2 regions of the Mesorhizobium sp. ES1-3 genome follow, and region 2 is predicted to be linked to the other one. Evidence: predicted binding sites of a transcription regulator. Region 2 holds the regulator's gene; the other holds the start of a gene.

Region 1 (7,215 bases), on a different contig from region 2:
GCAAGCCGATCTCCCCCCTTGAGGGGGAGATGTCCGGCAGGACAGAGGGGGGCGCCTCGCACCGACAGGCCGGCGGGACAGCGCCCCCCTCTGTCGCCTCCGGCGACATCTCCCCCACATGGGGGGAGATTGGGCGCTCTTCGGCCGAAGCCCGCGCCACCGTAAACATCTGCTGCGTCGGCGACGACGACCAGTCGATCTATGGCTGGCGCGGTGCCGAGGTCGACAACATCCTGCGCTTCGACAAGGATTTTCCCGGCTCCACCATCATCCGGCTGGAGCGCAATTACCGCTCGACCGCGCACATACTGGGCGCCGCCTCCCACCTCATCGCCTATAATGAGGGCCGTTTCGGCAAGACGCTGTTCACTGACCGCAACGATCCGGAAGACGGCAAGGTCAACGTGCATGCCGCTTGGGATTCGGAGGAAGAAGCCCGCGCCATCGGCGAGACCATCGAGGCCTACCAGCGCCAGAAGCATAATTTGAACGACATGGCGATCCTCGTCCGCGCGTCCTTCCAGATGCGCGCCTTCGAGGAGCGCTTCACCACGCTCGGCCTCAACTACCGCGTCATCGGCGGCCCGCGTTTCTACGAGCGCATGGAAATCCGCGACGCGATGGCCTTCTTCCGCGTCGTCGCGCAAGGCGCCGACGACCTCGCCTTCGAGCGCATCGTCAACGTGCCGAAGCGCGGTCTGGGCGAAGCCACCATCCGCCAGATCCACGACACGGCCCGCGCCCTGCGCATCCCCATGCTGGAAGCCGCCGGCAATCTCGCCGAAAGCGACGAGTTGAAGCCGAAGCCGCGCGCCGCGTTGCGCGAGGTGGCGGCCAATTTCGAGCGCTGGCAGAAGGCGCTGGAAACCACGCCGCACACCGAGCTCGCCGAGACCATTCTCGAAGAGAGCGGCTACACCGACATGTGGAAGAACGACCGTTCGGTCGAGGCGCCCGGCCGGCTGGAGAACCTGAAGGAACTGATTCGCTCCATGGAGCAGTACGAGTCGCTGCGCTCCTTCCTCGAACATGTCGCGCTGGTCATGGATGCCGAGCAGAACGCCGGACAAGACGCCGTTTCCATCATGACGCTGCACTCGGCCAAAGGCCTCGAATTCGAGACCGTGTTCCTGCCCGGCTGGGAGGAAGGCCTCTTTCCTCACCAGCGTGCGCTGGACGAAGGTGGCCGTTCCGGGCTCGAAGAAGAGCGGCGGCTCGCCTATGTCGGCCTGACGCGGGCCAAGAAGAATCTGCATATCTGGTTCGTCTCCAATCGCCTCATCCACGGCCTGTGGCAATCGACCATCCCGTCACGCTTCCTCGAGGAACTCCCGGAAGCCCATGTCGAGGTCGCCGAAGCCGGCAACTCCTACGGCGGCTACGGCAATCCCTATGGCGGCGGCTCGTTCGCGTCCGGCCGCGGCGGCCAGGGGGCAGGAAGACAGAACCCCTACGGCGCCTCGCGCTTCGACAATGTTGGTGCCAACACGGAAAAATCCGGCGCCTTCTCCAACACCTATTCGACGCCGGGCTGGCAGCGCGCACAGGCCAACCGCACCGAGGCGACCGACCGCAATTGGGGCACGCGCTCGGGCCATCAGGTCGAGCGCATCGGCTATGGCGAAACAGACTCCGGCTACGGCGCCGGCCGCACCAGCGTGAAGGGCCGCACCATCGACGGCGAACTGGTCGCCAAATCCGTCTCCGACACGCCGTCGGCCTTCAACGTCGGCGACCGCGTCTTCCACCAGAAATTCGGCAACGGCAACATCGCGGCCATCGAAGGCAACAAGCTGACGATCGACTTCGACAAGGCCGGCCAGAAGCGCGTGCTGGACGGGTTTGTCGCGGCGGTGTGAGTTGAATGCGGCTGGCCTCGGAAAGCCGGCTTTCCGCCTCAATCCACCTTCTTCTCGCCCTTCTCCCCAGCCTTCACGATATCCCCTGTCGTAAACAGGATTTCCTTCAGTTCCACGCGCCAGTCCGTCTTCTGGCGCAGCAGGAATTCCAGGTCCATGCCGAAATGCTTGAACTCCTCGCTCTGCGCGTTCTTCATGATCGCCTTGGCCTGCGGGTCCTTCTCCACCGACATGCGCTGTTCGTACCAGCTGATCGCTTCCGCCTCCTCGATCAGCGAGGTGATCATGCGGGCAAAGGTCCGCACTTCCTGCGACAGTTCTTCCGGCGGTTCGTGATACTGGTCGAAACCCATGTCGTCCTCCCTCGACGGCTCGCGAATGGAGCCAGGCATTGGCCCGCTTCCATGAATGCGTGGGACGCGCCGCGGGTTCCGGGATCGCGGCCACAATTCTGGACGATGGATCTGCGAGCTATCTCACGAAACCGGCGCCGCGCCGCCCTCTTCCGTGCGCCGCGCGATGAATGCGTCGAGCACGCCTGACGTGGCGGCGGCCGCTGCCGGCGGCTCGAAATCGGCAAGGATGCGCTTCCAGATGCCGGTGGCGCGTTCGGTCGCGTTCTTCGAGCCGCTTTGCGTCCAGTTGCCGAAATTCGACCAGTCGGCCACCAGCGGCTCGTAGAAGGCGGTGCGGTAGCGCGCCATGGTGTGGCCGGCCGAGAAGAAGTGGCCGCCCGGCTGCACTTCGGCGATCGCCTCGAAGCCTATTGCGTCGTCGTCGCCGGGGGTCGCGGCACAAAGTTCCGCGACCGTCTGCAGCGCCTCGATGTCGGTGACCAGCTTTTCCAGGGAAACACTCAAGCCCCCTTCCAGCCAGCCGGCCGCATGGATGCAGACGGTGGCGCCCGACAGCACCGAGCCCCATAGCGCGAACTGCGTCTCGTGCGCGGCCTGCGCGTCCGAAATGTTGGCCGCGCTGCCGCCGCCCGAGCGCCAGGGCAGACCGGTGAAGCGCGCCAATTGGCCCGCACCCAGCGTGGCCTTGACATGCTCCGGCGTGCCGAAGGCGGGTGCACCGGATTTCATGTCGACATTGGAGGAGAAGGAACCGTAGACCACCGGCGCGCCCGGCCGCACGATCTGCGCCAGCGTCAGCCCGGCCAGCGCTTCGGCATGCTGCAACGTCAGGGCGCCGGCCACCGTGATCGGCGCCATCGCACCGGCCAGGCAGAACGGCGTGATGATCAGGACCTGGCCCGCCTTGGCGAAGTCGATGATGCCTTGCGCCATCGGAATATCGAGCTGGCGCGGCGAGTTGGTGTTGATGACGGTGTAGCAATGCGCGCCCGTGCGGAACTCGTCTTCGGACAGCCCGCGGGCCAGCCTGATCATCTCGAAACTGTCATCGACCTGCGGCGTACCGCGTGCGAACACGAACGGGAATTTGTCGGAGAGCGTCAGCTGCGCCCGGTTGACGGCATAGTGGCGGAGGCGATTGTCGATGTCCTGCGGCTCGATGCACGGCCCCAGCATGTGCAACACATCAAAATGTTGCACCAGCTTGATGAGTTCCTCGAAGGCGGCCAGCGTTCCGGGCCGCCGGCCGCGGTCGAGATCGGTGACGTTGGGCGCGCCGGAGCCCGCCAGGAACGTCATCGAGCCCAGTTCGAGCGACAGATCGCGAGCACGCGCGCCTGCATTGGCCTGGATCGATCGCGGCGCCGAGGCGAGTGCGGCCAACACCATGTCGCGGCCGATGCGCACCATGTCGGTGTCGGGATCGACCAGCGCGCCGGCGCGGGCGAGCACCTCGCGCGCCTGCGGCAACAGCACCTTGATGCCGAGCTCCTCCAGCACGCGCAGCGCCGTGTCGTGGATCGACGCCACCTGGTCGTCGGAAAAGATCGGCTGCGGCAGGAACGGGTTCTTCAGCGACCGGTAATTGGGCTTGCGGCTTGATTCGCTGCCGGCCTCGCCCATGCGTCCGCGCCGGCGTTCGCGCCTGCTGTCTCGTGCAGCGTCATCGATCATCAGAAACTCCTCCTCATTGCCGCATCGCCTTGCCCTGGGGATCATAGGGCGAGGCCGCGATGACCCGCGCAGTCCGCTCGACGCCGACAATGTGCACGCAAAGCGCCGTCCCCTCCCCGGCGAAATCGTCGTCCACCAACGCCAGCGCGACGCTCTTGCCGATCGTGTAGCCAAATCCGCCCGAGGTGACGAAGCCGACGCGGCGGCCTCAAGGATTCCTTCCTGGTGAGTTCGAAGCGGCACCCTATACGTACTAGACATATGTGTCTAGTGCGCTGGCGGACCCGCTTCGCGCACTGTCACGCAAGCATCATGTTCACGCCTTAGATCGGTTTCGGGGAGGCACGCGCGGCATCGTCGATGCGGCACCTCTTTTCGTTTTTGTCCTTCGGCCGCTCCGGCACGCTTCGTCACAAAGAGGATTGTCCATGAAACACCTGCACCGAACCGCCTCGCTCGGCGTCGCGCTGGTCTTGTTCACCGCCCTCACCCCGGCGCTTGCCGACGGCGTGGCTTACGTCAACAAGGGCCTGGTTGGCGTCGGCCGCATCCCCGCCGACCAGCGCGACAAGTTCGGCGAGACCTTTGGCTCCGCCTCAGGCATGGCGATCGACACATCAGGCTGGACGCATGAAGCGGGTACCTACAAGGGGTCGCTCTGGCTCCTGCCCGACCGTGGCTACAACGTCGGCGGCACCACCGACTACCGGCCGCGCCTCAACGCCATCGGCATCGAATTCACGCCTGTCGCGCCGGACGCCGCTCCCGCCGCCGGCCAGGAGCAGGCGGGCGTCAAGGCGACGCTTGCCGACACGATACTGCTCACCGATGACAAGGGCGTCGATGCCACCGGCCTCGATCCATTGTCGGATGTACGCCCGGCCACCAGCGACATGCCGATGCTGCCCGTCGCCACCAACGGCAAGCTCGCTCTCGACAACGAGGCCATCGCGCGGCTGCCCGACGGTTCGATGTTCATCTCCGACGAGTACGGCCCCAACATCTACAGGTTCTCCGCGCAAGGCCGGCTGATGTCGGCGACCCAGCCGCCGGCAGCCCTCGTGCCGATGCGCAAGGGAGCGCCGAATTTCTCCTCCGACAACCCCGGCCCCGGTGCCGCCGATCCAGATCCGAAGGATCCCGAGACCGGCCGCCAGAACAACCAGGGCCTCGAAGGCATGGCGATGACGCCGGACGGCAAGTTCCTGATCGCCGTGCTGCAGTCGGCGCCGAGGCAGGACGGCGGCGATTCCCCAGCGACGCGGCAGAACACCCGGGCGCTGGTCTACGATGCCTCCGACCTCGCCCATCTGAAGCTCGCGCATGAGTATGTCGTGCCGCTGCCGGTGTTCAGGGATGCCAAGGGCAAGACCAAGGTCGCCGCGCAGAGCGAGATCATGGCGCTTTCCGACACGGCCTTCCTGATGCTGGCCCGCGACAGCGGCAACGGCCAGGGCCTGAAGAAGGGTGACGCTTCGCTCTACCGCCAGATCAACATCGTCGACGTGTCCGGCGCGACCGACATCGCGGGCGGCCCCTTCGACGCGGCCGACAAGCCGGTGGCGCCCAAGGGCGTGCTTGATCCCTCGGTGACGCCGGCCAAGCTGACGCCGTTCATCGACATAAACGACGCCGCGCAGCTTGGCCGCTTCGGCCTGCACAATGGTGGGGCGAAGGACCGCAACGAGCTTTCGGAAAAATGGGAAGCGATGTCGGTTGCCAGCGTCCTCGACCCGAAGCAGCCCGACGACTATTTCCTGTTCGTCGCCAACGACAATGACTTCCTCGCCCAGGACGGATTCCAGGTCGGCGCGCCCTACAAGGCCGATGACGGCGCCGATGTCGACACCATGTTCCTGGTCTATCAGGTCACGCTGCCCGGCCTCGGCAAGAAGTAACGATCACTGCACAAGCGGGCGCGCCTGGCGCGTCCGCCTGAGCAGGTCGTGAAGACTCACTTCAAGAACTCGGCGTCCTTCGGCACGCCCGCATCGATCGGTTCGGCCGTCCTGCTCGATGACCTTGCCGGCAGCCGACACCGCGCACGAAGCTCCCCGCCCCCGCATCGACCTGTTCGGTTGAATCATGCGATCATCGCGCACCGGACTCGAGATAGGCCTTATCGCCCATGGACGAAAAAATGCCCGCGCGTCGGCGCACCGGCGACCTGACCAGCGGCCCGATCCCACGCACGCTGCTGCTCTTCGCCTTGCCGGTGCTCGGCTCCAACGTGCTGCAATCGCTGAACGGCTCGGTCAATGCCGTCTGGGTGGGCCGCTTCCTCGGCGACTCGGCGCTGACCGCGACATCCAACGCCAATCTCGTTCTGTTCCTGATCCTCGGCACTGTGTTCGGCATCGGCATGGCGGCCACCATTCTGGTGGCGCAGTCGGTCGGCGCCCGCGACCTGCCCGAGGCGCGCCGCATCGTCGGCACCAGCGCCACTTTCTTCTTCCTCGTTTCGGTGGTCTTCGCGGTCTGCGGCTGGATCTGGGTCGATGCCATCCTGGGCGCACTTGGCACGCCGGCCGACGCCTTGGCGCTCGCGCACTCCTACCTGCGCATCATCTTCGTCGCCGTGCCGATGATGAACCTTCTGTCCTTCGTCATGACCGTGCTGCGCGGCGCCGGCGATTCACGCACGCCCTTCATCTTCATGGCACTGGCGGTCGTTCTCGACATCGCGCTCAATCCCTTGCTCATCCGCGGCATCGGCCCGTTTCCCGAACTCGGCATCGCCGGTTCCGCCACCTCGACGCTGATCGGTCAGACCGTCAGTGTCATCGCCATCCTCGTCGTGCTCTACACGCGCAAGCATCCGTTGCGGCTGGCCGGCGCCAATCTCGTCCTGCTGCGCCCGGATCCGGCGCTGCTGCGCATCGTCGTCTTCAAGGGGGTGCCGATGGGTCTGCAGATGATCGTCATCTCGGCGGCGGCACTGACGGTGATGGGCATCGTCAATTCGTACGGTTCGCAGGTCGCCGCCGCCTACGGCATCGCCGCGCAGCTCTGGACCTACATCCAGATGCCGGCGCTCGCGATCGGCGCCGCGGTCTCTTCCATGGCGGCCCAGAATGTCGGTGCCGGCCGCTGGGACCGGATCGGCCGCGTTGCCGCTTCCGGCGTCGGCTTCAACCTCGTCCTGACCGGCGCTCTCGTCGCGCTGCTATGGGTCTTCGACCGCTCGATCCTGAGCTTGTTCCTGAGCAGTGACAGCGCAGCGATCGACATTGCCGCCCACATCAACACGGTCGCGTCCTGGTCGTTCATCCTGTTCGGCATCACCATCGTGCTGTTCGCCACCGTGCGCGCCACGGGGGCCGTGA
Region 2 (7,215 bases):
AATGACAGCACCAGCCGCTTCTGCCAGTATTCGACGCGTTGCCGGAGGTGTCGAGGGGCGTCAGGAACCACGGCGACGGGGAGGATGTGGGAAAGCATGTCGGTCGGAATCCGTCACGACGATCTGCGCCGGCGCAACCGCGCAATGGTGATTGCAGCCGTGCGCCAAGGTGACCAGCCCTCGCGCACCGAGATCGCCGCGACCACGGCCCTCAGCCACTCGACCATATCGGCGATATCAGCCGACCTGATCGCAGAGGGTATCCTGACCGAAGGCAAGCCCAACGAGGCCGGCTCACTGAAACGCGGCCGGCCACAGGTCGGCCTTGGCCTCAACCCCGAGGCCGCGGCTGTGATGACCGTGGTGCTGTCGCTGAATTTCCTCTCTGTCGCCGTCATCGATTATGCCGGCCAGGTGGTCGCCGAGGAACAGCGCCGGCTGGACACGCTGACCATGTCGCGCGAGGCGCTGATCGGCGAATGCACGGCAATAGTACGACGTCGCCTCGAGGATCCCGATCTCGATGTCCGCAGTGTGGCCCGCATCGCGTTGGCGATCCAGGGCATCACCGACACCGAGGCGCGCGCCATGCTGTGGTCGCCGATCACGCCGCAGACGGACATAGCCTTCGCCGACATACTCGAAGCCGAATTCGGCATCCCCGCCACCGTGGAGAACGACTGCAACATGATGGCGGTGGCGCTGCGCCGGCGCGACCCCGAACGCTACCGCGACGACTTCATCGCCATCCTGCTCTCGCACGGCATCGGCATGGGCCTGGTGCTGAAGGGCGAGCTGTTCACCGGCACGCATTCGTCGGGTGGCGAGTTCGGCCACATGATTCATCGCCCGGGCGGCGCGCTCTGCCGCTGCGGGCGGCGCGGCTGCGTCGAGGCCTATGCCGGCAACTACGCCATCTGGCGTAACGCCAGGCAGCTTGGTGAGGACACCGAGCCGGTCGCCGATGTCAGCGACGCGCAAATGCGGACACTCGCGGCGACGGCAAGGGAGAAGGACGGACCGGAGCGCGAAGCCTATCGCAAGGCCGGCGAGGCGCTGGGCTATGGGCTGGGCAGCCTGTTCACGCTGATCGATCCCGCACCGGTCGCCATGGTCGGCGTCAGCGCCGCCGCCTTCGACTTGATCGAGCCGGCCTTGCGCGAGGCCATCGCCCAGACCGCCGGCGGCCAGCATTCGGAATCGATTTCCTTCGACACCGAGCCGAACGAGCTGCCGCTCATTCGCGAAGGCTGCGCCATGCGCGCACTGACTTTCGTCGACCAGGAGATTTTCGCGCCTGGTGTACAGGCAAGGGCGGGCGCGGGAAAGAACGTTGCCTGAGACCAAGATCGAACCCAATCACTCCGACGGGGCATGACATACTACCCGCCAGATTTCGGGCCTCCTGCTAGAGCATGATGTCGAAAAGTGTGAAGCGGTTTTCGGACGACATCATGCTCTATCTCTTTGATTTAGAAACGGATTCAGATTTCAGGTCGATTCGACCTAAAATCATCCGGCTCTAAGCCCCGTCGGCCGGCGGTGCGGTCCGCCGTGCGCCAGTACCCACAACCGGCGTTCAGGCCGGGTAGAGCGCCGCAGCCCAGCGGCAGAAGGTCTGCACCGCGTCATTGCGCCCCGCCCCGTCGGCCTGCACCATGTAATGCGCGCCACTTATGGGCACGCGGTGCGGCAAGGGCGCGACCAGTTGGCCGGAATCGAGAAACGGCCTGGCGAAACTCTCCAGAACGATCATGGCGCCGCCGCCCGTGGTCATCGCCCACAGCGCGAGCAGCGATGAATCGTAGCGGGCACGCTGCGGCGGGGCCGGGAGGGCGAGGCCGAAATGATCCGACAGGCGCTGCCACTCGGTCTCAAACCCGATCACATGGTGCAGGCAGGCAAAGGGGAAGTCGCGGATGTCCCGGCGCCCCGCCAACCAGGCGGTGTCGGCAGGATGGCAGACGACGATCGCGGATTCATGGGCCAGCAGTTGAACCGCACCCTCGGGCCAGTCGCCGTGCCCCCAGCGGATGTCGACATCGCTGTTGCCGGCTTCAAAACGATCGGACCAGACGAAGGTGGAGAGTTGGATGTCGATCTCTGGGTGGGCCTGCCGAAAATCGGCCAACCGGGGCGCAAGGATCAACGCCGCCCAAGTGATCGAGGCGCGCACCCGCACCACCCGCCGCGATGGGCGCGCGAAGAGACCGTCCGTCGCCCGCTGCAACTCGGCGAAGGACTGGCGCACCGGCTGGGCATAGGCCTGGCCGATATCCGTCAGCGCAACGCCGCGCGGCAGCCGCTCGAACAGCCGCGCGCCGACATGCTTTTCCAGCAGGCGGATATGCTGGCTGACGGCCGCTGCGGTCAGGTTCAGCTCAGCGGCCGCGGCGGTGAAACTGCCATACCGCGCCGCCGCCTCGAAGGCGAGCAGCCAGGTCGGGTGCGGTGTTTTCATGAGATCTTACCATCAATTAAAATGACCCCAATACCTGAAAAGATATTCTTTGTGTTGTCAATTTCCGAGCAATACCCTGCGCATGAACCACGGCCGGAAAAGAGCGACATCGATGTCAGACCGGAAGGAATGGAACCACGTCCCCGACAGCCTGCCCATTGAGATTGCGCCGGTCTGGCGCTGGCCGCTGAACCTCGCAGCGATCTTTCGCTGGTATGTCGGAAGCTGGCTGCCTGTCTCAATCAATCTCGTCATCGTGGGGCTGGCCTTCGCGGCTTATGCCTTGGCCAGCCCCACGCTTGCCCAGGCGAAGGAGCCAGGGCTATGGATCGGGGTGATCTGGCTACGAAACTTCGGCCTGACGGTAGTTGTAGCGCAGGGGCTGCATCTTGTTTTTCACCGCCACCAGTTGCAGGGCACCGACAAGAAGTTTGATCCGCGCCCCTACCCGCGCAAGGGGCGCGCCTTCAGTTTCGACAGCCAACTGGCCGACAACGTGTTCTGGTCGCTGGCTTCGGGCGTAACGATCTGGTCGGCATACGAGGCGCTGGTCTGGTGGGCGATGGCCAATGGCTATGCGCCGACTCTAACATGGTCCGGCCACCCGGTCTGGTTCGTCGGCCTCTTCCTGTTGATCCCGATCTGGGAGAGTTTCTACTTCTACTGGATTCACCGGCTGCTCCATACGAAGCTCCTTTACCGCATCCACGCGCTGCATCACCGCAATATTGATGTGGGGCCGTGGTCGGGCCTTGCGATGCACCCGGTTGAACACATTTTCTATTTCGGAACCGCGCTGGTCCATTTCGTTGTTCCGTCCAGCCCGGTGCATCTTATCTGCCACCTGATGTTCTATGGCCTTTACGCCATTACCACCCATACCGGGTTCGAAGGGCTCTGGCTGGCCGGGCGCAAGCGCGTCGACCTGGGCACCTTCCACCACCAGCTTCATCATCGCTACTTTGAGGTGAACTACGGCACGCTGGAAGTGCCATGGGACAAGTGGTTCGACACCTTCCACGATGGCACTGAATCGGCAAAGGCACGGATGAAGGCGCGTCTTGCCGCGCGGCGCCGGCTATAGGTCACGCCGGCGGAACGGGCACGTGATATAAGCCCTCAGGCAGGTTTACGCCGCAGACCGCCCTAGCCCCCGATCTCTTTACCGCAAGGCCGGCGAAACGCTCGGATACGGGCTTGGCAGCCTGTTCGCGCTGATCGATCCCGCACCGGTCGCCATGGTCGGCGTCAGCGCCGCCGCCTTCGACCTGATCGAGCCGGCGTTGCGCGAGGCCATCGCCCACACCGCCGGCGGCCAGCATTCGGAATCGATTTCCTTCGACACCGAGCCGAACGAGCTGCCGCTCATTCGCGAAGGCTGCGCCATGCGCGCATTGACTTTCGTCGACCAGGAGATTTTCGCGCTGAGCGTGCAAGTGAGAGGGAGTGCCGGGAAGAGCGTTGCCTGAAACCGTGCAACGCCTTGCAGTCCGGGAAACGCATGGCCGGACGCCAGGACTGCGCGTCCCAACTGCTTGACTGGGCGTCCCAAGCTATTGACGGCTTCGATGACAGTGACACCCATGCCGTGTGATCGGTGTGACGCCGACGTTGGGGGGAGTGGAAAGTTCGACACCGGTTCAGATGCGCAAACCCGACAGCACGCTCGACATGGCAACGGCACAGCGAGTTGAATGGCCATTTCCGCGAGGCGAGGCATGTTTCGCTGCACTCGCGCTGGCTGAGCGGCGCTTTAATCCTCGCGGATCGCGTAGCCCGCGCCGCGGATGGTGCGGATGACGTCCGGCATGCGGCCATTGTTGACCGCCTTGCGCAGCCGTCCGACATGCACGTCCACGGTGCGCTCGTCGATATAGATCGTCTCGCCCCAGACATTGTCGAGCAGCTGGCTGCGCGAGAACACCCGGCCGGGATGGCGCATCATGAACTCTAGCAACCGGAACTCGGTCGGGCCAAGCCGGATCTCGCTCTTCTTGCGATAGACCCGGTGCGATTCGCGGTCGAGCACGATGTCTCCGACCTTGAGCACGCTGGACAGCACTTCCGGCTTGGCGCGGCGTAGCAGCGCCTTGACCCGGGCCATGAATTCCGGCGTCGAGAACGGCTTGACCAGATAGTCGTCGGCACCGGTCGAAAGGCCGCGCACGCGGTCGCTCTCCTCGCCGCGTGCCGTCAGCATGATGATCGGCAGCCTCTCGGTCTCGGGCCGCATTCGCAGGCGCCGACAGAGCTCGATGCCGGAAACCGCCGGCACCATCCAGTCGAGCACCAGGAGGTCGGGCACGTTCTCCTGGAGGCGGATCTCGGCTTCGTCGCCGCGCGTCACCACCTCGACCTGGTACCCTTCCGATTCCAGATTGTAGCGCAGGAGCACACCGAGCGGCTCCTCGTCCTCCACCACCATGATGCGTGGCGCGATCATCGATTGATCATCCCTGCCGTCAAGCCGCCGGCACCGACATCGCCGTCTCGTCCTGCTTCGGACGATTGGCGGGCAGTTGCGTGCCAGTCAGCACATAGTACGCATTCTCGGCGATGTTGGTCACATGGTCGCCGATGCGTTCGAGGTTCTTGGCGCAGAACAAAAGATGCGTGCAAGCCGTGATGTTGCGCGGATCCTCCATCATGTAGGTCAGGAGTTCGCGGAACACCGAGGTGTATTTGACGTCGATGCGTTCGTCGTCGTTCCTGAGCTTGGCGAGTGCGGCGGCATCGCCGGCCGCATATTCCTCGACCACGCCCTGCACCTGGATCAGCACCAGCTGCGCCATGGAGTCGATCGAATGCGACAGGTCGCGCGGCGTGGCGGTGAGGCCGACGGAGCCGACGCGCTTGGCGATGTTCTTGGCAAGGTCGCCGATGCGCTCGAGATCGCCCGCCATGCGGATCGAGCCGACGACATGGCGCAGATCGTCGGCCATCGGCTGGCGCTTGGCGATCAGGGTGATGGCGCGGTCGTCGAGTTCGCGCTGGCGCGCGTCCATGATGGCGTCGTCGGAGACGACGCGCTGTGCCAGCGCGTTGTCCGAATTCAGCAGCGCCTTGGTGGCGCCACCGACCATCGTGCCGGCGAGATCGCCCATGTCGCTGATCAGCCTGCTGATCTGTCCGAGATCCTCGTCGAAGGCTGCGACTGTGTGTTCGGCCATGATCCTGGTCCTCGTATGCGTGATATCAGCCGAAGCGGCCGGTGATGTAGTCCTGCGTGCGCTTCTCGCGAGGCGACGTGAAGATCTTCTCGGTCTTGTCGAATTCGACCAGTTCGCCCAGATACATGAAAGCCGTCTGCTTCGAGACGCGCGCGGCCTGCTGCATGTTGTGGGTGACGATGACGATCGTGTAGTCGGCCTGCAACTCGTCGATCAGTTCCTCGATCTTGGCGGTGGACAATGGGTCGAGCGCCGAGGCCGGCTCGTCGAGCAGGATGACTTCCGGCTTCACCGCCACGGTGCGGGCGATGCAAAGCCGCTGCTGCTGGCCGCCCGACAGGCTGAGGCCGCTGGCGTTCAGCTTGTCCTTGACCTCGGTCCACAGTGCCGCGCGCTTCAGCGCCTGTTCGACACGGCCGTCCATCTCGGCCTTGCTGATCTTCTCATAGAGCCTGACGCCGAAGGCGATGTTCTCATAGATCGACATCGGGAATGGCGTCGGCTTCTGGAACACCATGCCGATCTTGGTGCGCAGCAGGTTGAGATCCTGCGAGCGGTCGAGAACGTTTTGGCCGTCGAGCAGCACCTGACCCTCGGCGGTCTGCTTGGGGTAGAGCTCGTAGATGCGGTTGAAGACGCGCAGCAGCGTCGACTTTCCGCAACCCGACGGTCCGATGAAGGCCGTCACGCTGCGCTCGGGCAGCGACAACGTGATGTCCTTCAGCGCCTTCGACTGGCCGTAGTAGAAATTGAGGTTCTTGACCTCGATCTTCGCCTTGGCGGCTGCCTCGGTGGCAATCGTCATGTCTGGAGACAACATCTGGCTCATTTGTCCTCTCTGCGTCCGGTCAGGCTGCGCGCAAAGATGCTGAGCGCGAGAACCGTCAATGTGATTATGAGTGCGCCGGTCCAGGCCAGCTGCTGCCATTCCTCATAGGGGCTGAGAGCGAACTGGAAGATGGTGACCGGCAGGCTGGCCATCGGCGCGTTGAGATTGCTCGACCAGAACTGGTTGTTCAGCGCGGTGAAGAGCAGCGGCGCCGTCTCGCCGGAGATGCGGGCGATCGACAGCAATATGCCGGTGACGATGCCGGAAAGTGCGGCACGGTAAGCCACTGATTTGATGACCACCCAGCGCGGCGCGCCGATCGCGGTGCCGGCTTCGCGCAAGGCGTTCGGCACCAGGTTGAGCATGTCCTCGGTGGTGCGCACGACCACAGGGATGACCAGGATGGCCAGCGCGACGGCGCCGGCGATCGCCGAGAAATGCCCCATCGGCCGCACCATCAATTCGTAGACGAACAGGCCGATGATGATCGACGGCGCCGACAGCAGGATGTCGTTGATGAAGCGCACCACGGTGGTGAGTTTCGAGAAGCGGCCGTATTCGGCCATGTAGGTGCCGGCCAGAACACCGATTGGCGTGCCGACGATAACGGCGATGACCGTCATCACCACGCTGCCATAGATAGCGTTCAGCAGGCCGCCGGCATCGCCGGGCGGCGGCGTCATCTGCGTGAACACATCAAGCGAGAGCCCGGCCGCGCCTTTGTAGATCAACGCGCCGAGGATCAGTGCCAGCCA

The links. Region 2 encodes PhoB, which activates phosphate uptake and scavenging genes when phosphate is short. Its sites were predicted from a motif close to TGTCATNNANCTGTCAT; they were not measured.
Region 1: LB536_RS11835 (esterase-like activity of phytase family protein) is a predicted target of PhoB. The motif match lies at 4,187-4,203, and genes of this name have one in related genera.

The regions. Positions count from the first base shown of each region.
Region 1 covers NZ_JAIUGW010000006.1:162,722-169,936, reverse strand. Annotated here, with positions in the region: gene LB536_RS11855 (ATP-dependent helicase) at 1-1,859, shown strand, start outside; gene LB536_RS11850 (hypothetical protein) at 1,898-2,212, opposite strand; gene LB536_RS11845 (trimethylamine methyltransferase family protein) at 2,336-3,889, opposite strand; partial or broken gene LB536_RS11840 (glycine cleavage T C-terminal barrel domain-containing protein) at 3,903-4,097, opposite strand; gene LB536_RS11835 (esterase-like activity of phytase family protein) at 4,318-5,787, shown strand; gene LB536_RS11830 (MATE family efflux transporter) at 6,030-7,215, shown strand, end outside.
Region 2 covers NZ_JAIUGW010000005.1:57,101-64,315, forward strand. Annotated here, with positions in the region: gene LB536_RS09515 (ROK family protein) at 97-1,341, shown strand; gene LB536_RS09520 (LysR family transcriptional regulator) at 1,580-2,461, opposite strand; gene LB536_RS09525 (sterol desaturase family protein) at 2,574-3,545, shown strand; partial or broken gene LB536_RS09530 (sugar kinase) at 3,598-3,930, shown strand; gene phoB (phosphate regulon transcriptional regulator PhoB) at 4,215-4,904, opposite strand; gene phoU (phosphate signaling complex protein PhoU) at 4,924-5,631, opposite strand; gene pstB (phosphate ABC transporter ATP-binding protein PstB) at 5,657-6,460, opposite strand; gene pstA (phosphate ABC transporter permease PstA) at 6,457-7,215, opposite strand, start outside.